Regions from separate parts of the Arthrobacter sp. 05T423 genome, predicted to be linked through region 2. Evidence: riboswitches for the same ligand, from Rfam matches in the RefSeq annotation. Region 2 holds a riboswitch; each other region holds the start of a gene.
What was found. A riboswitch is a leader RNA that binds a small molecule or an ion and turns the genes downstream of it on or off. The one in region 2 is predicted to bind cyclic di-AMP.

Region 1 (7,041 bases), on a different contig from region 2:
CGCTCCCTGCGGAACCTGAGGCACAACCTGTGGCTGTCCGTTGCACTGCCGGTCCTCGCCGGCGCCGCGGCGGCTCTCGACAGTCCGGGATCCAATACCTGGGCAGGCGGTGGCGTCTTCCTGGCGTCGATGGCCGTGCTCATCGGCCTGGCGTCGCACGAGCTGTGGCGGCTGGAACCCGGCTACTCCCGGGTGAGGATCCCCATGGCCATCGCGGCGGGCGGGGTGGCCTTCTTCTACCTGTGCCGTCTGGCGGTGTTCCTCATCGAAGGGCCAGACGGTCCCGTCTTTGCCACCTATTTCGGATCGGCGGTGACCACCATGGTCACCATGGTGCTGCTGGTGGTGGTGTCCTTCAGCATGGCGGGCCTGAGCACCGAGCAGCAGACACGGGCGCTGCGGACGGTCGCTACCCAGGACGGGCTCACGGGCCTTCTCAACCGCGGCGCCTTCCTGGAAGCAGCGGCCGAAGAGCTGGACCGCAGCAAGGCCGCCAACAGCGGAGGCTCACTGATCCTGGCGGACCTGGACCACTTCAAGTCGGTCAACGACACCTTCGGCCATGCGGCCGGTGATCTTGCGCTCCAGGCCTTTGCCGAGGCGTGCGGCGCGTCGGCCCGGTCCACGGACCTTGCCGGGCGCTACGGGGGTGAGGAGTTCATCCTCCTGCTCCCCGGTGCCGGCCCGAAGAGCGCGGAAATCATCGCGGCCGAAATCAGCAGGAGGCTGGCGGAACAGCACATTCCGGAGTTGCTGCGGATGCCGACCGTCAGCTACGGCATTTCCATCTACAACGCGGAAACCGCCGACCTCGACGAAGTGATCGCCGCTGCCGACGTCGCGCTGTATGAAGCGAAGTCACAGGGGCGGAACCGCACGGTCAGGGGCTAAACGGGTCGGTGGTTGTCTGTCCCTGCTGCCGGCAGGCACCGGATCCGGAATGCATGGGGGACAAGCCGGATCCGGCGATCCTGACTCGCAGCCGGAGACTGCGGTCTTTCATCAGGCATAGCCAGTGTGTTCCGCCATCCTTGGAGAAAGGTGGGGGCACCTTGGGATAGCCGTGTTCCGCCGCCCCCAAGGCAGCGGAACACGGCGGTTTGTTTAGCCCTGCTTAGGCCGCGCGCACGAAGGTGACGGGGCCCGTGGCGGTGAGCCAGGACAGCGGGTGGGCCATGGTGGCGTTGATGCCGTTCATGCCGCCGCTGACGACCTTGCCGCCGCCGGCGTAGATGGCCACGTGGCCGGACTGGACCACCATGTCGCCGGGCTGCGGGGTGGAGACGACCTTGCCGTAGCTCAGGAACTGCATCGGCGCGAGGTCACCCACATGGATTCCGGCGGCGCCGAGGGCCTTTTCCACCATGGCGGTGCAGTCCTGCGTGATGCCGATCTGGGCGTAGGCTGACGCCAGCATCGCGGCGTTGACGCCCGCCGCCGCCTTCACGGGCGTCTTCGGGGCGGGAGCCGCGGCCTTGACTGTGATCTTCGGTGCGGGTGCGGCCGGCGCAGCTGCAGCCTTGGGAGCCGCGGCAGGTGCCACGGGTGCGGCGGCAGGTGCCGCTGCCTTCTTCGCGGCCGGCTTGACGGCAGGCTTTGCGAAGACGGGCGCTGCCGCCACGGGAGCCGGCGCCGACTTGACCGCGGGGCGTTCGAACTCGATCTTGACGCTGGAGGCAGCGTTCAGGGGTACCTGAGTCTGGTTGGCCGTCACAGCGGCGGCCGGAGCCTTCGTCTGCTGGGCCGGAGCGTTGGCGGCATTGGCTGCGACGCTGCCGGTGAAGGCGAGGCCGGATGCTGCAAGGATGGCCGCAGCACGGCGGCCAGAAATAAAGCGGAACGACATGAAGAAGCCTCTCCCGGTGCCTGCGAGGTGAGCTGTCGGATTCGGATGGGAGGCACCCGGCCGCTGTCCTGAGCGTGGTCAGGAACTGCGCGGCTTCACCCCAAGGCCCGCTTCAAGCGGGCCGAAAAGTGGTTTCCCCGTCTCTGCCGGACATGGGTAATCGAATGGTTCCTCGGGCTGCGGCAGAGTTAGGCAATCAGCGCGGGAGTGCCTCCTCGGTGAAAAAGGCACGTTTTCCACCGTACGGGAGGCTTCGCCCAATGTCACATTAAGGTAACGGGGCCGTGTCGTTCATGTCCCGTTGGCCCACGTCATGTATGGAATTAGGCATTGATTGGTGTGTCGAACCTCACTCTCCTGTCTCTAGCCTGCCAGCACTCTATTTCTTGGTCTGGCGGTAGCGCTCGATCTGCCTCAGCCGCCGCAGGAGGCTGTCGCGCCGCGGGTGGGGGACGGCGTCGGGCGCCTCTGCGGTGAGGTCGATGTGCTTAGTGCCGTACTGCCACAGCAGGAGGTCATCCAGCAGGCGGTCCGGGCCGGGGGAGTAGCGGTGGTCAAGGGCCCTGCGGACCTCGGTGATCCGGTTGGCGCTGAGTAGTCCAGCGAGTTGGACGGTCTGCTTGAGTCCGTGGGCCGCCAGGAGTTCGGCCGCCCATCCCCAGTCATCATCTACTTTCCGGTCCACATGGGGGAGCAGGGCGCGCCAGACATCGCGGATGCGGTTGGGCGTGAGCTGCGCCGCGCCCTCGCCCTCCATGTCCCAGTAGCTGCGGACCTCCTCGTACCGTTCGTGCAGGTCGGCGAAGGCGGTCTCCACGGTCTCCAGCATGGCGGCGGTGGCCGTGAACTGGCGGTCGAAGTGCGGCGTCCACGCCCGCGGGTCCTCGGCCTTGAACCGGATGTCGTGCTCGATCTCGCTCCAGGCGTGCGCGAACACGGTGCGGATCTGGCATTCGAAGAAGTAGCTGCCGTTGGGCTGGACCTCGGGGTTGAAGACCTGCTGGTAGTTCTTCACCACGTCGTTCTGGATGGTGCGCAGGATCAGGTGCCGGCTGGAATAACCGTAGGTTCCGGATTCGATGGAGCCGATGTCCTTTTCGCGGTCCCCCCGGCAGTCGAAGAGGTGCCGCTGGCGTTTGATCAGGTTGGCCACCATGGCATTTTCAGCCGGCAGCTTGGTGATGACGCGGACGCCCACCATGTCGTTGAGGGTGCGGAACGGGTCCGGGAATTTCAGCAGCCGCTGCCCGCCCTCTTCCAGCGGTTCGTCGGTCCGGGAGATCTTTTCCCGGAAGGAGTCCACCGATTTGGTCCGGCCGGTCACGAACAGCGGGGTGACCTCGGTGTCCTTGAGCATGCTCCGCAGTATCTGCATGGTCTCCCGGGTGACCAGCTTCAGGGCAGGCCGGACGCGCTCATAGAGTTCCACGTTTTCCTGCACGGAGTCGCGCTGAGTGACGTCCAGGCGATCCCAGTTGCTTGCCATGCCTCCAAACTATCAAGACGGTGCGCAGCAGCGCCGGTGACACCCGCGCCACTGCAGCCCCTTCCGCCCCACGGAAGCGGCGTCCCTGTAGGCTCGGCACATGGCTGTTGTGCGCCGTCGTGCCCTGCAACCCCGGATGCCGGGAACACGGGAGGCGGCAAGGAGGGGCCCGGCGCCCTGTCCGAAGGATCCAAGGAGGATGCAGTGAAGCGGCAGAAGTACCACTACGGTGAGCACCCCAGCCAATGGGGCGAGCTCTTCCTGCCGGAAACACCCGCTGCTCGCAACGGCAAGCCGCCTTCCCCGCGCGGCATCGTAGTGGTGATCCACGGAGGCTACTGGCGCTCGCAGTACGGCGCCGAGCTGGGTGAGCCGGTGGCGAAAGACCTTGCGGCGCACGGCATCGTGGCCTGGAACCTGGAGTACCGGCGGGCGGGTGACGGCGGCGGCTGGCCGCGGACATTTGAGGATGTCCTCGCCGGTATCGACAAGCTCCGTGAGGTGGCCGGCGAGCACGACCTTGACCTGAACCGCGTGGTGGCGCTGGGGCACTCGGCCGGCGGACACCTGGCCGTCTGGGCAGCCGGAAGGGACCGGCTTGCCGCACTTGGTACGGCGGACGCCGACCGGCAGGTCGCCAGGAACCTGAACGGTGAGGCCGTCCACCTGACCGGCGTGGTCAGCCAGTCCGGGCTGCTCAACCTCGCGCAGGCGGAATGGCTAGACCTCAGCAACGGCGCCGTCAGCAACTTACTGGGCGGATCTGCCGAAAGGTACCCCAAGCGCCACAAATACGCCGACCCGATGAGTGCCGTCCCGCTCGCCATCCCGGTCTACGCGGTTCACGGGCTCGAGGACGACACCGTGCCGGTGAGCCAGTCCGAGGCCTACGCCACGGCCGCCCGCGCAGCCGGAGCCCCGGTCCAGGTGGTCAAGGTCCCCGGCGACCATTTCGCGCTGATCGACCCGAAGGCACCGTCCTACCGGAAATGCCGTGAGCTGGTGCAGGAGCTGCTGCAGCTCTAGGCGTCCGCCTGGACGGGGAACTCCTCCGACGTCCGTTCGTTGCACTGGTGTGGGCTGAGCCGGGACATGCACTCCGGCGGTAAGTATGCTTATCATCAACCGCGAACACTGCAGCCGTCACAACGGAGGGACCTTGCCTTGTCTGATCTCACTGCCATCGCCCCGATCTGCACGCTTACGCCGCCGCCGGAACCCTCCAGCAGCGAACTCATGGCCGCCCGTACCCGGCCGATGAGTAGGGCTCAGCCGATGAGCAGGATGCAGCCGCCGGGGAGCGGCCGGGAGGCCCTGCGCCCCGCGATGCGGACGCCGGTTGCTCGTGGCACCGGCATGGGGGACTCTTGTAGTTGGGGGATAGTCAGCACATTTCGATCATGGGTTTCACTAGGAGATACACATGGGTGAGCCCGGTAGGAAGCGGACGGCGTGATCCGGCTCCGCAAATTGGCGCGCGCCGCGTCTGTCCTGACAACTCCCCTCGCCCCGGAGGATATCCTCGCGCTTTTTGACCCGGTGTTCTCGGCCCGGCAGCTGCGCGGCGTGGTCACCAAGGTTGTCCCCGAGACAGCGGATTCAGCCACGATCCATTTCCGGCCCGGCCGCGGCTGGAAGGCCCATAAGGCCGGCCAGTGGGCGCGGATCGGCGTGGAGCTCGACGGCGTCCGGCACTGGCGTTCCTATTCTCTGAGTGCCCCGGCAGGCGAGGATCCCGCCATCACCGTGAGCGACATGGGTGCCGTGTCCGGTGTCCTGGTCCGCAACACCCGGCCAGGCGACGTCCTGTTCCTGGCGCCCCCGCAGGGCGACTTTGTGCTCCCCGAACACCCCCGGCCGCTCCTGATGCTCACCGCCGGCAGCGGCATCACCCCCGTGATGTCCATGGTCCGCACGCTCGTGCCGCACCGTCCCGACGCCGATGTGGTGCTGATCCATTCCGCCCGCAGGCCGGAGGACAGCATTTTCCGCGAGGAACTGTCCGAGCTCGCGGACCAGTTTCCCAACTTCCGCGTCAACCACTGGTACACGGGGGAAGGCGGCCGGGTGGACTTCGGCACGGCCGCCGCACTGGACACCCTGTGCCCCGACTGGCGCCGCCGCGCCGCCTACGCCTGCGGCCCGGAAGGGTTCCTCGACGACGCGGAGGCCCTGTGGGCCGCCGAGGCGGCCGCCCATTCCAAGGACCCCAAGTCATCACGCACAAGCGCGGCCACGGGCCCCTTCGCCGCGGACCCGGTCAACCTCATCATCGAACGCTTCAACACCAGCCTGCTGGGGGGTGTTGGGCACGACGGCGGCCTGGTCACCTTTGAGGCCTCTGACCGCGAGGTGGAGGCCGACGGCGATACCCCCCTTCTCGACGTCGGCGAAGACGCCGGCGTCCTCATGCCCAGCGGCTGCCGCATGGGCATCTGCCATAGCTGCCTGCTGCCCCTGCGTGCAGGGCAGGTCCGGGACCTGCGAACCGGCGAAGTCCACGGTGAGCCGGGCCAACTAATCCAGACGTGCGTTTCGGCAGCTGCCGGACCCGTTAACCTCGACATCTGAGGAGCATCACCAGCATGACTGCAATATCTGATCGCACAGCCGCGACTGCAACGTCCACCGAGAAGCCAGCCCCGAAACCGCGGCCGGGGGCCCTGGCCACCTCCGGCAGGCCGGCCGTGCGCCCGCCGGCCGCAGCTCACCTTTCCGACGAGCAGGTGGCCGAGCTCGGCCGTGAGCTGGACGCCATCAAGGATGAGATTCTCGCCAAGCGCGGGGCCTCCGACGCCGCCTACATCCGCCGGGTGATCAAGATCCAGCGCGGACTGGAGATCACCGGCAGGGCAGCCCTGCTGGCCGGCCGCAATAAGGCCGCCTGGGTCACCGGCACCAGCCTGCTCAGCCTGGCCAAGATCCTCGAAAACATGGAGATCGGCCACAACATCCTGCACGGCCAGTGGGACTGGATGCGCGATCCGGACATCCACTCCACCACCTGGGAATGGGACTTCGTAACCCCGGCGCGCTCCTGGCAGCACACCCACAACGACCTGCACCACCGCTGGACCAACGTGGTGGGCAAGGACAACGACGTCGGATACAACCTGCTGCGCATGGACGAGGACCAGCCCTGGACCCCCCGCGCCCTGGGCAACCCGCTGTACAACGCGATCCTCGCCCCGATCTTCGAATGGGGCATTGCCGTCTACGACCTCGAGCTCGTCGAATACAAGGAGGGCAAGAAGAGCAAGGAGGACATGGCCCGGGACCTCAAGGCCCTCGGCATCAAGGCCCTCAAACAGTTCACCAAGGACTACGCCGCCACCCCGGCGGTGGCCATGCTGACCGGGTCGGGCAAGCAGGCCCTCCTCGGCACGCTCACCGCCAACGCCGTCCGCAACGTCTGGGCCCACGCCGTGATCTTCTGCGGTCACTTCCCTGAGGGGACTGACACCTTCACCGAGGAAATGGTCGAGGGCGAGACCCGCGGCGACTGGTATGTCCGGCAGATGATCGGCTCGGCCAACATCTCCGGCTCCAAGTTCATGCACATCATGACCGGCAACCTCTCCCACCAGATCGAACACCACCTGTTCCCGGACCTGCCGTCCAACCGGTACGGGGAAGTGGCGCCGAAGGTGCAGGAAATCTGCCGGCGCTACGGCCTGCCGTACACCACCGGGCCGCTGCTGAAGCAGGT
Region 2 (7,041 bases):
GGTGCAGAAAACGCCGGCCGAGGCTGGTGGGGGCGGCCCAGAGGTAGGCCAGGGCGAGGCCTGGAACGATCAGGAAACCCTGAAGCATCTTGGTCAGGAAGGCCAGGCCGATCACGGCGCCCGCGGCGGCCAGCCACTTCCAGCCGGCCTTTTCGATGGCGCGCGTGGTCAGGTAGGCGGCCAGCACCAGGCACAGGGTGAGCAGCGCGTCGGGGTTGTTGAACCGGAACATCAGCGCGGCAACGGGGGTCAGCGCCAGCACGCCGCCGGCGAGCAGGCCCGCCCCGGGACCGGTGATGCGCTTGACCGTGAGGTAAAGGAGTCCGACGGCGGCCACGCCCATGAGTGCCTGCGGCACCAGCATGCTCAGTGGCGAGAATCCGAAGACCCTGCCCGCGAGGGCGGGAATCCACAGGGCCGCAGGGGGCTTGTCGACCGTGATGGCGTTTCCGGCATCGAGGGAGCCGAACAAAAGCGCCGTCCAGTCCTTCGTGCCTGCCTGGATGGCTGCTGCGTAAAAGGAGTTGGCGTATCCCGTGGCTTCGAGGTTCCACAGGTACAGGACGGCGTTGAACGCCAGGAGCGCTGCCGCCGAGGGGCGGATCCAGCGGGGCTGGTTGCCCTGCAGCAGGCGCGATGCCCTGCCGGTCCTGCGGTTTCGCTCCGGAGCGGCCGACGCGGGTGGCGCGGTCTGCGCGGCATTCGCCGACGGGCGCGCCGTCGACTGGTCGATCGCCTGGTCCGTTGTCTCGTTGGGGGGAGTGGCGGTGGTGCTCATGACTGTGCCATTTCTGTGGTCGGGCCGGATGCGTGCGGGAGGGATGCCTCGGAGGCGGCAGGATCTGCGGGAGAGCTGGTGGGGACCTGCCGCCGTCGGAAAACCCAGAGCCGGAACAGCAGGAACTTCAGCGCGGTGGCCGCAAGGTTCGCGGCGGTGACGGTGGCCAGCTCAAGCCAGCGGTCCGGCGTCGTGCCTCCCGCCAGCGCTCCGCCGTGAACCAGGGCGAGAGCACCCGACGTGAGGGCAAGCCCGATCCCGAAGACCAGCAGCCCCTCGAAGTGGTGGCGGGCTGCGTCGCTGTTGCCGGCGATGCCGAACGTGAAGCGACGGTTCGCCGCGGTGTTGGCCACGGCCGTGGTGAGCAGGGCCAGCAGGTTGGCGAGCTGCGGGTCCATCAGGTTGCGGCAGAGGTAGAAGAGGACCAGATACGCGAGGGTGGAGGCCACACCGATGGTGCCGAACCGTACCAGCTGGCCGAACAGGCTGCCGCCCGGGCTCTGCTCCTGGCTGCGGGAAGCTGCGGGGAGAGGGCCGCGGGCCAGGGCGGCACGGAGTTCGGCGACGGGGATGCGGCCGGTGACCATGGCCTTGCTGAGCCGGGCCATGCCGCGGACGTCGCAAAGGGCTGTCTGGACGATGTCCACGCTGGAATTGGGGTCGTCCGTCCAGTCCACCGGCACCTCGTGGACGCGGAGGCCGCAGCGTTCGGCGAGGACCAGGAGCTCGGTGTCGAAGAACCATGCAGTGTCCACGGTGTGCGGGAGGATCTGCTGCGCGATGTCGGCGCGGATGGCCTTGAAGCCGCACTGCGCGTCGCTGAAGTGGGCGCCCATCAGGGACTGCAGCATGAAGTTGTAGCTGCGGGAGATGAATTCGCGCTTCGGCCCGCGGACCACCCGGGAGTTGCGGGTGAGCCGCGTGCCGATGGCGAGGTCCGAGTGGCCGGAGATCAGTGGGGCCAGGAGGGGATCCAACGCGGCCAGGTCGGTGGAGAGGTCCACGTCCATATACGCAAGGACCGGCGACGGCGAAGCCAGCCAGACCTTCCGCAGGGCGTTGCCGCGGCCCTTCTCCTCGAGGTGCACCACCGTGACCTCGCGGAGCTCCCGGGCGACGCGCTCGGCGGCCTTGAGCGTGCCGTCGGTGCTCGCGTTGTCCGCGACGGTGATGCGGAACGAGTGCGGGAAGGTGCCGCGCAGGTAGGCGTGGAGCCGGCGTAGGCACTCCTCCAGGTCGCGTTCCTCGTTGTAGACCGGGATGGTGACGTCCAGGACCGGTACCGCGACGGAGGTGTCGATGGGCGACCGCCGGGGGTGCCTCAGGGGCGCGTGCACCGGGGGTTGTCCGGCCGCGTGGGCTCCGTGGAGCACGTACGGCGGGGTGTGCAGCGGTGGGTGCGGCTGGGTTCCGGAGGCCTGGTCGGTGATGGTCATGCATCAACAGTGGCGGCCGCTGTTATGAGGGTTTTAGGGCGAAGCTGTGCAGGGGCTGTGGAAGTTAAATCGGCGCTCGCCGGCCGCCGGAACCAAGCAGCGTCCTTTCGGAGTTGCGCCGCATTTCTGCACCACTTTGCCGGGCGCAGATGGTGCCGGGACGCCGAAGGGCCCCGGATCCTGGCGGATCCGGGGCCCCGGGCACCCTTAAGCGGTGCAGAAATGCGCGCCGTCAGCCGGTTCGGCTGCGGCAACCTGTCAGTACCAGTTGTGGGCGAGGTGCCAGTTCAGCGCGCCGCACGGGGAGTCGTAGCGCTCCTTGATGTAGTCCAGGCCCCAGTTGATCTGGGTGCGGTAGTTGGTGCGGTAGTCCGCCCCGGCGGTCGCCATCTTTTCGGCGGGCAGGGACTGGACGATGCCGTAGGCGCCGCTGCTGGCGTTGGTGGCCGTGGTGCGCCATTCCGATTCCTTGGTCCAGAGCCGGTGCAGGCACTGCATCTGGTCAGCGGACCAGCCGAAGGAGCCCAGCTTGCTGGCCGCGTAGGCCTGCGCGCCGGCAGGATCATTCAGGGCAACGGGCGCCGCGGCCTTCGCGGGGGCAACCTTGGCGGCAACCCTGGCCTTGGCAACCGGGGCGGCCTTGGCAACGGGAGCCGCCTTCGCCACCGCCGCCTTCGGAGCGGCCTTGGCGGCTGCCTTGGGTGCGGCGGTCTTGGCTGCAACCTTCGGCGCGGCCTTGGTGGCAGACTGCGGGGCGATGGTCGCCCCGGCCGGGGCCGGGAAGGCGGAGATCAGCGTCTTGTCGAAGTTCAGCGCCTGTCCGGCGTCGGCTGTGGCCGCCGCCGTCGCGGCGGCGGAAGGCGCGGCCTGGTCGGCCGCGTGGCCTGCGGCACCGACGCCAAGGAGCACGGCGGCGGCAGTGGTCAGGACGGCTGCCCGGCGCCCAAAGGACGGAAGGCTTGCAGTGAAGCGGCCCAATGCAGTCGTAGGACGGGCCGGCTCGGCGCGGTGCCGGGAAATGCTGTCGCGTGAAGTCGTGCGGCCAGACTTATGGGAGGCGCGTTCAGGGCGCGCCTGAGCCTTAAATTCAGACATGGTGGATTGCCTCTCAACACCTGCGGAGTTAGCTGTCGGGTTCGGATGAGGTCATCCGGCCGCACGGAAAATTCACGTGTCGGCTTCACCCCAAGGGCTGATGCGAAAAGCCCGGGACTCTGGTTCCCCCGCCTCTGCCTGATCTAGCGGAATCCGGGAAGCGGCAGAGCTGGGCGTCAATCCGGAGATGCGGTCCTAGTGGCGGCCGCACCATATCGACGGTACAGGAGGCTTCTGATTAAGTCACATTTAGGTAACGGGCATCACGACAACGGCGCGGCGCCTTGCGCGGGCAGCCGGACGGCGAACTCTGTCCGTCCGGGCCGGGAGGTGACCTCCACCGTGCCGCCATGCGCCTCCACTATGGACTGCACAATGGACAGGCCCAAGCCACTGGTTCCCTCTGCGGAGGCAATCCCCGGTTCCCCCTGCGAGGCCGGGGTTTGCAGGGCCGTTCCTGCGCTTGCGCCGCCGCGGGCAGGGCCTTTCGCCGCTGCGGTTGCAGGCGCCAGGGGCGCCGGCAACGGCGTCGCACGTGACGCGTCCGCGCGGGCGAAGCGCGCGAAGACCTTGTCCACGAATTCGGGAGGGATGCCGGCGCCGTCGTCCGTGACTGTAATCACAGCACTGCCGTCCGCTGAGCGCATGACGCCGGTGGTCACCGTGGTCCCGGGCGGTGTGTGTTTGCGCGCATTCGAGAGCAGGTTGACCAACACCTGGTGCAGCTGCGAGGCGTCGCCCCGAACCGATACGGGTTCCTCGGGAAGATCGAGGTGCCAGGCCCGGTCCGGCGCCATGACTTTTTCGTCGCTGACGGTCTCAATCACCAGTTGCGTCAGGTCCACGTCGCTGACCTTGAGGGGCTGGCCCTCGTCGAGCCGGGCGAGCAGCAGGAGGTCCTCCACCAGGGCGGTCATGCGCTCGGATTGGCTCTGCACGCGTGCGAGGGATCGCTGGCCGTCCGGAGTGAACTTTTCGGTCATGCGCATCAGCTCGGTGTAGCCGCGGATGGCCGTGAGCGGCGTCCGGAGCTCGTGCGAGGCGTCCGCCACGAATTGCCGCACCTTCATTTCGCTTTCCTGCCGCGCTTCCAGCGCGTTGGAGACGTTGTCCAGCATCTGGTTCAGGGCGTGCCCCACGCTGCCCACTTCGGTTCCGGGATGGGCGTTCGACGGCGGGACGCGGACGGCGAGTGCAACCTCACCGGCGTCCAGCGGCAGGCGCGAAACCTGGGTGGCTACCTCGGAGAGCTGCTCCAGCGGTTTCATGGTGCGGCGGATGAGCACCGTCCCTGCCAGGCCGATCAGTACGAGTCCGCCCAGCGAGACGATGGTGATCGTCCAAAGGAGCGACGTCAGGGTGTTCTGCTTTTCCGCGAGCGGGAGCCCGGTGACGATGACGTCTCCGTAAGGCGCTTGGGCGGCCACAAGCCGGTACGTGCCCGAGGACAGCGTGCGTTCAACGGGCACACCGTCGCGGCGGAGCTCCAGGAGGACCTGGTCATCCCGGGCGGACAGCGAGGCGACGGTGGCGTCGGTTGCAATGAAACCGGCGCTGATGACGGTGCCGTCCTCGATCCGGGCGGTTACAGTGCCCACCCGCTGGCCGCGTGCCCCCAGGGGATCGGGCTTGGTGCCCGGGTTGCCGAGCGGCGGCCGGCCGAACTCGCTGGAGCGGTGGGCCGCCTCCGTGAGCTGCTTGTCCAGCTGCTGGGTCAAATAGGAGTCCATCGAGGCGTAGCTGAACAGGCCAATCGCGCCGCAAATGGCCACCAGGAGCGCCATGGCAACGAGGACAAGCCGGGTGCGGAGGTGCCACGTGTCCGGCTTCACCCAGCTTCTGCGCTGGGTAGGGGTGGCACCGGAAAGTTTTGCCACGGCCTACTCGGCCGGCTTGATGACATAGCCCGCGCCGCGGACCGTGTGGATCATCGGCGCGTGCACGGCATCCACCTTCTTGCGCAGGTAGGAAATGTACAGTTCGACGATATTGGCCTGGCCGCCAAAGTCGTAGTTCCACACCCGGTCCAGGATCTGGGCCTTGCTGACCACGCGCTTGGGGTTTTCCATGAGGTAGCGGAGCAGCTCGAACTGGGTGGCTGTCAGTTGCAGCTCGTCACCGGCGCGGGTGACTTCACGCGTGTCGAGGTTCAGGACGAGGTCGCCCACCACGAGCTCGGCGGAATCCATGGCGGCGACGCCGGAGCGCTGGACCAGCCGGTGCAACCGCAGCAGGACCTCCTCCATGCTGAAGGGCTTGGTGACGTAGTCGTCGCCGCCCGCGGCGAGGCCCACGATGCGGTCCTGTACTGCGTCCTTGGCGGTGAGGAACAGGGCCGGGACCTCCGGCGCGAAGGCACGGATCCTGCCCAGAAGCTCCACGCCGTCGAACCCGGGAAGCATCACATCAAGCACCAGCACGTCAGGGCGGAACTCCTTGGCGAGCTTCACGGCCTCGGGGCCGTCGGCAGCGACAGCCGCCGACCAGCCGGCCATGCGCAGGCCCATGCTCATGAGCTCGGAGAGGCTCGGCTCGTCGTCGACCACAAGGGCGCGGATGGGGGATCCGTCCGGGTGGGTCAGCTGGGGAAGGTTGTTTGTCATGGAGTGCGAAGTGGCCATGTGACAACTCTCCGTTCTGGTGTTTAGCAGGCGCTTTGGCATCCCTGTGCGCCAGCTGTGAATCCCAGCCTAACGAGCTGAAAGGCCACGTGTACTCATTTTTCAGGTCACAGGCATGGCTCTTGCGCCGCACAGGCCACGCACAGGAAGGCTTCCCACTCTGGAACGGACACTTCCGCATCCCCTAAGGAGACCGCAAATGAGCGGACAGCAGCACGCCCCTGTTCCAGAAACCACACCCCTGCCCCCCGGCGCCGGAGACCTCTCCCGGCTGGGGCGTTGGCTGGGGAGCGCCGACGCCCGGCCCCACCAACGCTGCTCCCGCAGCTTCCCCTTGTGCAGTGGACCCCCGGTCAGCAGGCGCCATATTTTCCGATGACCGCCCTTCCGATGACCGGCCGCCGGAACCCGCAACTGAGCCGGCCGGCCGGGGCGCAGTCGCAGCCCGGGCACCCGCGGACGGCGCCGCGGTAGGGGGCTGGGGAGGGCCGCCGTCGGCAGGAAAAGCAGCTGGCTTGGCAGCAGGCGGCAACCCCTGGACCATAAAGCGCGGCCTGGTTGTGGCCGGCGCGGCGACGGTTCTGGCGGCGGGTGCCGGAGCCACCGTGTACGGACTGGGCAGCAACGCTGCTGCCGCCGGCGGAACGGCCGCCGGTGCCCAGGGCGGCCTGGCCCAGGGCGGCACACAGGGCGGTTTGAGCCAGGGCGGTACGCAGGGCGGCCTGCCGCAGGACGGCGGGTCGCTGGGAGGCCCCGGCGGCATGCAGGCCCCGGGCAGCGGAACGGTGCCCGAGCATGGAGGCGACTTCGCGACCAACGGACTCGGCGGCATGGGCAGCGGCGTTTCTTCGGCGGTCCATTCGGAGTACGTCATCGAGCAGAACGGGGCGTATGTCACCAAGGTGGCCCAGCTCGGCACGGTTTCCGAGGTCTCCTCCGGTTCGGTCACGGTGAAGAGTGCCGACGGTTTCACCCGCACCTATGCGCTCAGCGACGACACGGCGGTGGGCAACATGCTGCAGAGGCGCCAGCAGCCGGCAACCGGCGACCGGCGACCTGACAGTTGCAGTAACAGCGGATCCAGCCAGTCCAGCTGATTGCTGCGGGAGTA
Region 3 (7,041 bases), on a different contig from region 2:
ACACCACCGGCGTTGTCGCCGACGGCCTTGGCAATGACGGCCAGCGAGTTGGTCTTGGTGACCTCGGCGCGGTGGCGTGCAATGGTCGCACGTGTAGTCATTTAAAATTTCTCTCTTTCGTATTCCACGGACCGCGGTAGCAGGACGTGGGTTATCGACGCGCCGGCATCTTGGGGGTAAGCCGGCCCGTCTCGAATGGGATTCTTAGCGAAGGGTGTAAAAAGCGGACGTGCCCGTTGCGGTCACCGGGAGCAGGAGCGTGCCGTCCGAGGGGTTCAGCGCGCTGATCATCATGCCGTTGCCGACGTAGATGCCCACGTGGGCGCCGCCGTTCTGCATGACCAGGTCGCCGGGAGCAGGCGTGGAGGTGGGCTTCATGGCGTTCCACGCGTTGACGCGGGGAATGCTGATGCCTGCCTGAGCGTAGACCCACTGAGTGAAGCCGGAGCAGTCCCAGCCGTCGGGGGTGGTGCCACCCCACACGTAGGGGTGACCGATGCCGGTGTACGCGATGGCGGCCAGTCCGGCGGCTGCGGCGGAGGCCGCACCATCGGTGGACTTGGCGGTGACGGCCTTGGCAGCACCGGCGTTCTCGTCGCTGGTCTGGCCTGCGTCGCCCGCCTTGCTGTCATCGCTCGACTGAGCGGCGACGGTTTCGACGACCGGGGCTGCCACGGTGGTGACAGCAGGACGCTCGAAGGAGACAGTGGCGGTGGGCGCGGCGGTCACAGCGAGCTGCGCGGCCTGGGTTCCGGTCTCCGAAGAGGCGGAAACACCAATGTTGGCGTCGGCTGCGTTGGCCGGCATGCCAACGCTCAGGATGAGACCTGAAGCAGCCGCGATGACAGCTGCCTGGCGACCTACTGTGCCGGCATTGGCGCTAACCGCCTTGGACACGGAGTCCAATGGGTTCATACGAACCGTTTGCGCGCGGTGGCGCGCGGCATTGTGGCGTGAAGACACGAAGGTAGCCTCTCCCAATGCCTGCGAGGTGAGCTGTCGGATTCGGATGGGAGTCACCCGGCCACTCTGCTTCCTGGGAAGCTTTGCGACTTAACCCCAAGGCCTTCTTGCGAAGACCAAAATTGGTTCCCCCGCCCCTGCCAGACGATGTAATGCGAACGGACCTTGAGCGGTGGCAGAGTTAGGCAATCCACTCAAGAGCGTCAACTTCGGAAAAGTTGACGCGGTTTAGACGGTACAGCAGTTCGGAACGAATGTCACATTCAGGTCACGGCGTGTCACAGGAATGAGAGTGCTCCATCGACTTGGCTTAAAGCCAGCCCATGGGGTCAACGACATCCCCGTTGACCATCACCTCGAAGTGGAGGTGGCAGCCGGTGGAAGCGCCTGTGGTCCCGCTGAGGGCAATCACTTCGCCGCGGGTCACCTTCTGTCCAACCTGAACGCTGGAGGACGACAGGTGGTTGTACGTGGTTTCGAGGCCATTGCCGTGGTCGATCACCACGCGGTTGCCTCCCCCGTACGGATGCCAGCCCGAGAAGGTGACCTTGCCACTGGCCGCAGCGAGCACTTGCGTCCCGCACTGGGCAGCGAAGTCCTGGCCGCGGTGGAACTCGCCGGCTCCGCCGGTGATCGGGCTGACCCGGTAACCGAACGGCGAGGACTTGACCAGCGTGGTCAGCGGACCTCCCAGGGTGCCCAGCGATGCCGACCGGCTGATGCTGCCGGCCGACTGGGCACTCAGGAGTTGCTTCAGCTTTCCGTCCGGGTCACCAGTGGTGGCTACGGAGGTGCGGCTGAAGTCAATCTTGGCGGCCGCTTCGGCCGAGACTTTGGGCTGGGCCAGCGAGGCGGCAGATGAGGACGCCCCTCCCTGCTGGTCACCGGCAGCCAGGACCGGGCTGGTCGCCGGGACAGTAACGGTCAGCAGCAAGCCGGTGGCGGCGAGGGCTACGCCGGCCTTCTGCCCAACGCCACTGGCCGAGGCGAAGTCCGTAACCTGTCGGAACGGACCCCGGCGCCGGCGGCGCGCTTCGCGCTGGGCGTCCCGGGGACGGTCCGCGGCAATGGCCTCCGCGAGGCGCGGCTCCGAAGCGGGACCGGACGCGCGGCGTCGGCCCCGGGCATTCTGCATGGACAACTACTGCTTCCTCTCTGGAATAGCCTGCGAAGTTAGCTGTCGGATTCGGGTCAGAGAGTTCGTAGACCCGGTCCGCTACACAAGCCATCCCGGCACAGGGGTATCCCCTGAAGGATTCCTTCTGCGGAAGAGACTTGCTGCTGCGGACTTCACCCCAAGGCTGTCGGAACAGCCGGTTGTGGTTCCCCCGCCCCTGCCAGTGGGTGACTCGTGCTGCTGATCTGCTGGCAGGGTTCGGCTCCAGATCAGGTAACGTTTTTGTATCGGCGTTGCCGTTTAACTATAGGCGATTAAAGAGGGCGGTAATAATTCCGTTATATACACTGTGCAAAAGTGGTAGGTCATCCTGCCTGCAGATGTCAGACAGCCGGGAGCGTCCGGTCCGCCGCGTATGAAGGAACTAGTCGAGCCGCACGAACACGTGCGCAGCGACTTCCGGCGGCAGCTCGAGTGCGCCCTCAAACCCGGGGACGCGGACGGAGATGTACTCCCCCACTCGCTCCAGCGAGACGGCAGCGCCGGGACGGATCCCGCCTTCATCCAGCTGGAGCAGCAGTTCCGGCTCCACCTGGATGGGTTCCGCCAGGCGGCTGACTGTGACCTTGGACTCCGGGCCGTAGCTGGTCATGGCGTCGAGCAGGTTCACCACGCCGTCGGAGAACGGGCGGGCGGGCTGCCCGCCAAGTGCGGCCAGCCCGGGAATCGGGTTGCCGTAGGGGGACTCCGTGGGATGGTCGAGCAGCTCATAGATCCTGCGCTCCACCCGCTCACTCATAACGTGTTCCCACCGGCAGGCTTCGTCATGAACGTAGGCCCAGTCCAGGCCGATCACGTCCGCCAGAAGGCGCTCGGCAAGCCGGTGCTTGCGCATGACCTCGGTGGCACGTTTCCGCCCCACCTCAGTCAGTTCAAGATGGCGGTCGCCGGAGACGACGACGAGGCCGTCGCGCTCCATTCGTCCGATGGTTTGCGAAACGGTGGGTCCCGAGTGGCGGAGACGTTCGGCGATGCGTGCCCGAAGCGCCACGATGTTCTCTTCCTCCAGCTCCAAAATGGTGCGAAGGTACATCTCCGTGGTGTCGATCAGATCCGTCATTCAGCTCAGCTCCTCGAGCACAGTATTTGTGGCCGTCCCACCGTACCGCGGGCCCGCCGCACCGGGATCCGGCAAGCTGCAGCGGCGGTCGCTTTTTCGACGGCGGTGCAGCATCTGCTGTCTGCCCGTACGTCCACGGCAAGCTTAGCCTATTTTGAATTAGTCCGGATAATTCCGCCGAGCGGCGCCGGGCACCGTCTCAATGACTGGACTATGACGGGGCATGTTCCCGCGGTATCCGCGCTTCGGGCAGAATAAGGAGGGTCTTCGTGGCGGTCATGGTTGCCTGCCGGCCTCCGCCGCGACCCAGCCGAACCGCACTTCCATGCCGAAAATTGGAGCCCCTGTGAGCGACACCAGCATCACTATTCCCGCAAACCTCCTGCCCAAGGACGGGCGGTTCGGCGCCGGTCCCTCCAAGGTCAGGCCCGAGCAGATCGAGGCGCTCTCCGCCGCGGCCACGACGCTCCTTGGCACCTCGCACCGCCAGGCCCCGGTGAAGAACCTCGTGGGATCCGTCCGCGAAGGCCTCAGCACTTTCTTCTGCGCTCCCGAAGGCTATGAGGTGGTCCTCGGCGTCGGCGGCTCCACCGCGTTCTGGGACGTTGCCAGCTTCGGCCTGGTGGAAGAGAAGGCCCAGCACCTGTCCTTCGGCGAGTTCGGGTCCAAGTTCGCCGCGGCCACGAATAAGGCACCGTTCCTTGCGGAATCCTCCATCATCAAGTCGAAGCCGGGCACCTGCCCAGCTTCCAAGGCCGAAGCGGGCGTCGACGTGTACGCTTGGCCGCAGAACGAGACCTCCACGGGCGTCGCCGCGCCGGTCCAGCGGGTGAACGGTGCTGACGACGGCGCCCTGATGCTCGTGGACGCAACCTCGGCTGCCGGGGGACTGGACGTTGACGTGGCCCAGACGGACGTCTACTACTTCGCACCGCAGAAAAACTTCGCTTCCGACGGCGGGCTGTGGCTGGGCCTCTTCTCCCCGGCCGCGCTGGAGCGGGCCGAGCGCGTTAAGGCCAGCGGACGCTGGATCCCGGACTTCCTGGACCTGAAGACCGCCATCGACAACTCCAAGCTGAACCAGACGTACAACACCCCGTCCCTGTCCACGCTCATCACGCTGGACGCGCAGGTGCAGTGGCTCAACGCCAACGGCGGCCTGGACTTCGCCGCCGGCCGAACGGCGGACTCGGCCGGGCGCATCTACAAGTGGGCGGAAGCATCCGAATTTGCCACGCCTTTCGTTGCCAACGCAGCCGAGCGCTCCAACGTCATCGCCACCATCGACTTCGACGATTCGATTGATGCCGCCGCCATTGCCAAGGTGCTCCGCGCCAACGGCATCGTGGACACCGAGCCCTACCGGAAGCTGGGACGGAACCAGCTGCGCATCGCCACCTTCGTGGCCATCGAGCCTTCCGATGTCTCGGCGCTGCTGGAGTGCATCGACTACGTGGTGGGCGAGCTGAAGAAGTAAGCCGCCAGTGGGGAGTTTTTGTCCAGATATTCGGGGTTCGAAGGCCGTTTAGCCCCATTATCTGGACAAAAACTCTTCCCTTAAAGTTCGACGGCGCCGTCCGGGCTTGCGTCCGGACGGCGCCGTTTGCCGTTGTGCGAAGTGATCAGTCCTGCTCCGGGCTGGCCGGCTCTGTCTCGGACTCCGGCACTGCTTCGGAGTCCTCCGTAGTCTCCGCCGGAACTCCGTCGGCACCCGCTTCCGCGGCCGCGTCAGCAGAGCCGTCGGCGGCGCCGTCCTGCGCGTCTTCCGCGTCCTGCTCCTGGGCGTCCTCCGGGCGGACCCGCTCGGCCCACGGCACCCACTCCGGGGCGAGGATCGAGTCCTCGGACGGGAGCAGGCCGAGCTCGTTCACGGTGATCACTTTGGAGCGCGAGTTGCGGGTCAGGACGGCATACCACTGCCAGCCGAGATATCCCGGCAGCCGTGACTCGAAAAGGTGCGTCACGACGCGGTCGCCCTCGGTGCGGGCGGCCAGGTGGTCCCCGATCTCGGATGCCTTCGCAATGCCCTCAATGGCGGTCCGGGCGGCGTCCACGGCAGCGGCCAGCACGGCGTCGGGTTTCCCTGTCCGCCACACCGGGACGCCGGCGCGGTTCCTGGGAGCCTTGGGTTCAGCCTTGGATTCGGCCTGTTCAGGTTCCGGGTTCATCGGGAGGCCTAGGCGTCCAGCTCGTCGGCAACCTTACGCAGGGCAGCGGCAATAGCCTTGCCCTTGTTGCCGTCCGGGTACTTGCCGGACGACAGCGTCCCGGACAGGTTGTCCAGTACGGTCACCAGATCCTGCACCAGCGGGGCAAGATCCCTCGCGCTGGGACGCTTGGCCTTGGCGATGGACGGCGTCTTTTCGAGGACGCGCAGGCCGAGGGCCTGGGCTCCCTTGCGCCCGTCTGCGACGCCGAACTCAACCCTGGTGCCGGCCTTCAGTTCCGTAAGGCCTGCCGGCAGCGCCGACTTGGGCAGGAACACTTCCTGCCCGTCCTCGCCCGCGAGGAATCCGAAACCTTTGTCCTTGTCGTACCACTTGACCTTGCCGGTAGGCACCTAATCAACCTTCTTCGTTCTGGTGTTCTGGAACATGGCCGGCTGTCACCGCATCCGCACCGATGTGCGGGTTCAGGGTATGACTGCCTGGTCCATGTTGGTCTGTTCCTTCAAGGTTATCCTGATTGGCAGGCTAATCCCGCTTTGAGGCGCGGCCGCGGCGCTGCTGTTAGCGTTACATCCATGACATCCGCGCGTATCCGGCGGCCACTGATGGCCGCCGCAGTGCTCCTTGCAGTTTTCTCCGTCGCTGCCGTTGGGACGGTCATGGCTCTGGCCGCGGCGGGCCAGGCCGCGCCGCAGTGGATCACGTCAGCCGCACTTTACGGCCTTCCGGCGGCCTTCCTGCTGATGCTCGTCCTGGTGGCCGACGGCGTTGCCGCCCGCCGCCGGGCAGGAACCCCCGGCGGGCGGTAACGTTGGACTGATGTCCCTCATTCGTGCGCTCAGCAAGGAACTGGAGGCACGCAGCGACGAGTCGCTCCGTGCTTTGTTCGCTGCGCGGCCGGACCTGATCTCCCCGGGCGTTCCCGACTTCCCCGCCCTGGCCGCACGCGCCAGCGCGAGGGTCAGCGTTCAGCGGGCCCTCGAACGCCTGAACCGTCCGCAGATGCAGGTCCTAGAGACCCTGCACCTGTGCACCAACACGGACACCGGGCACAGCGCATCGGCAGCCGTGCTGAAGAAGGCCATCGCAGGGTCAACAGTGGCCGCCGTCGAACAGCTTCTGCAGTCCCTGCACGACCTCGCCCTCGTGCAGCGGGCGGAACCGCCGCACGGCGCAGGCCCCGGCGCGCAGAGGCAGCGCTTCTACCTTCCGGTGAGCAGCCTGAAGGACGTGGTCGGGATCTATCCGGCCGGGCTGGGGCGCAGCTACACCGAGCTGGTCAGGCTCCAGCCGGCCTTCGCCCAGCGCGTCGTCCAGCTCGTTGCGGAACTGCACCGCAGCGGCGCCGCCGTGCAGGCGGCCACCACTCCGATGGACGCAGCGCTGGCGCTGCAGCACTGGACGTCCTCCCCCGAGGGATTGCACTCGCTCCTTGCCGCCGCGCCGGAACGCACGACAGCGCTGCTGGCGCGGTTCAGCAACTGGGCCATGGGTGCCGTCCCCCAGGCACAGCGGAAGGCTTCCGTCACAACTGAAGGTCCAGACGTCGGGCCGGTCGACTGGCTCTTGGCCCGGGGCCTGCTGGTGCCGCTGGACGCCGCCCATGTGGAGCTGCCCCACAGTGTGGGCATCTCCCTGCGCGGCGGCGCCATCATCGACAACTTCTCCATGAC

Region 1: linked by a shared signal. The riboswitch ahead of AC1DFE_RS20635 (NlpC/P60 family protein) and the one ahead of AC1DFE_RS03875 (aggregation-promoting factor C-terminal-like domain-containing protein) in region 2 are both predicted to bind cyclic di-AMP.
Region 3: linked by a shared signal. The riboswitch ahead of AC1DFE_RS20930 (M23 family metallopeptidase) and the one ahead of AC1DFE_RS03875 (aggregation-promoting factor C-terminal-like domain-containing protein) in region 2 are both predicted to bind cyclic di-AMP.

Annotation. Positions count from the first base shown of each region.
Region 1 covers NZ_JBFTLC010000037.1:7,042-14,082, reverse strand. The annotation lists gene AC1DFE_RS20640 (GGDEF domain-containing protein) at 1-891, shown strand, start outside; gene AC1DFE_RS20635 (NlpC/P60 family protein) at 1,115-1,846, opposite strand; cyclic di-AMP (ydaO/yuaA leader) riboswitch at 1,850-2,015, opposite strand; gene AC1DFE_RS20630 (GTP pyrophosphokinase) at 2,226-3,332, opposite strand; gene AC1DFE_RS20625 (alpha/beta hydrolase) at 3,537-4,358, shown strand; gene AC1DFE_RS20620 (ferredoxin reductase) at 4,785-5,903, shown strand; gene AC1DFE_RS20615 (fatty acid desaturase family protein) at 5,918-7,041, shown strand, end outside.
Region 2 covers NZ_JBFTLC010000003.1:10,771-17,811, reverse strand. The annotation lists gene AC1DFE_RS03885 (glycosyltransferase family 39 protein) at 1-778, opposite strand, end outside; gene AC1DFE_RS03880 (bifunctional glycosyltransferase family 2/GtrA family protein) at 775-2,214, opposite strand; gene AC1DFE_RS03875 (aggregation-promoting factor C-terminal-like domain-containing protein) at 2,473-3,309, opposite strand; cyclic di-AMP (ydaO/yuaA leader) riboswitch at 3,315-3,478, opposite strand; gene AC1DFE_RS03870 (sensor histidine kinase) at 3,573-5,186, opposite strand; gene AC1DFE_RS03865 (response regulator transcription factor) at 5,190-5,930, opposite strand; gene AC1DFE_RS03860 (hypothetical protein) at 6,446-7,027, shown strand.
Region 3 covers NZ_JBFTLC010000038.1:18,215-25,255, reverse strand. The annotation lists gene AC1DFE_RS20940 (NlpC/P60 family protein) at 1-101, opposite strand, end outside; gene AC1DFE_RS20935 (C40 family peptidase) at 205-915, opposite strand; cyclic di-AMP (ydaO/yuaA leader) riboswitch at 968-1,137, opposite strand; gene AC1DFE_RS20930 (M23 family metallopeptidase) at 1,274-2,098, opposite strand; cyclic di-AMP (ydaO/yuaA leader) riboswitch at 2,110-2,354, opposite strand; gene AC1DFE_RS20925 (iron-dependent transcriptional repressor DtxR) at 2,505-3,200, opposite strand; gene serC (phosphoserine transaminase) at 3,547-4,677, shown strand; gene AC1DFE_RS20915 (DUF3027 domain-containing protein) at 4,823-5,368, opposite strand; gene AC1DFE_RS20910 (cold-shock protein) at 5,377-5,760, opposite strand; gene AC1DFE_RS20905 (hypothetical protein) at 5,944-6,177, shown strand; gene AC1DFE_RS20900 (helicase-associated domain-containing protein) at 6,188-7,041, shown strand, end outside.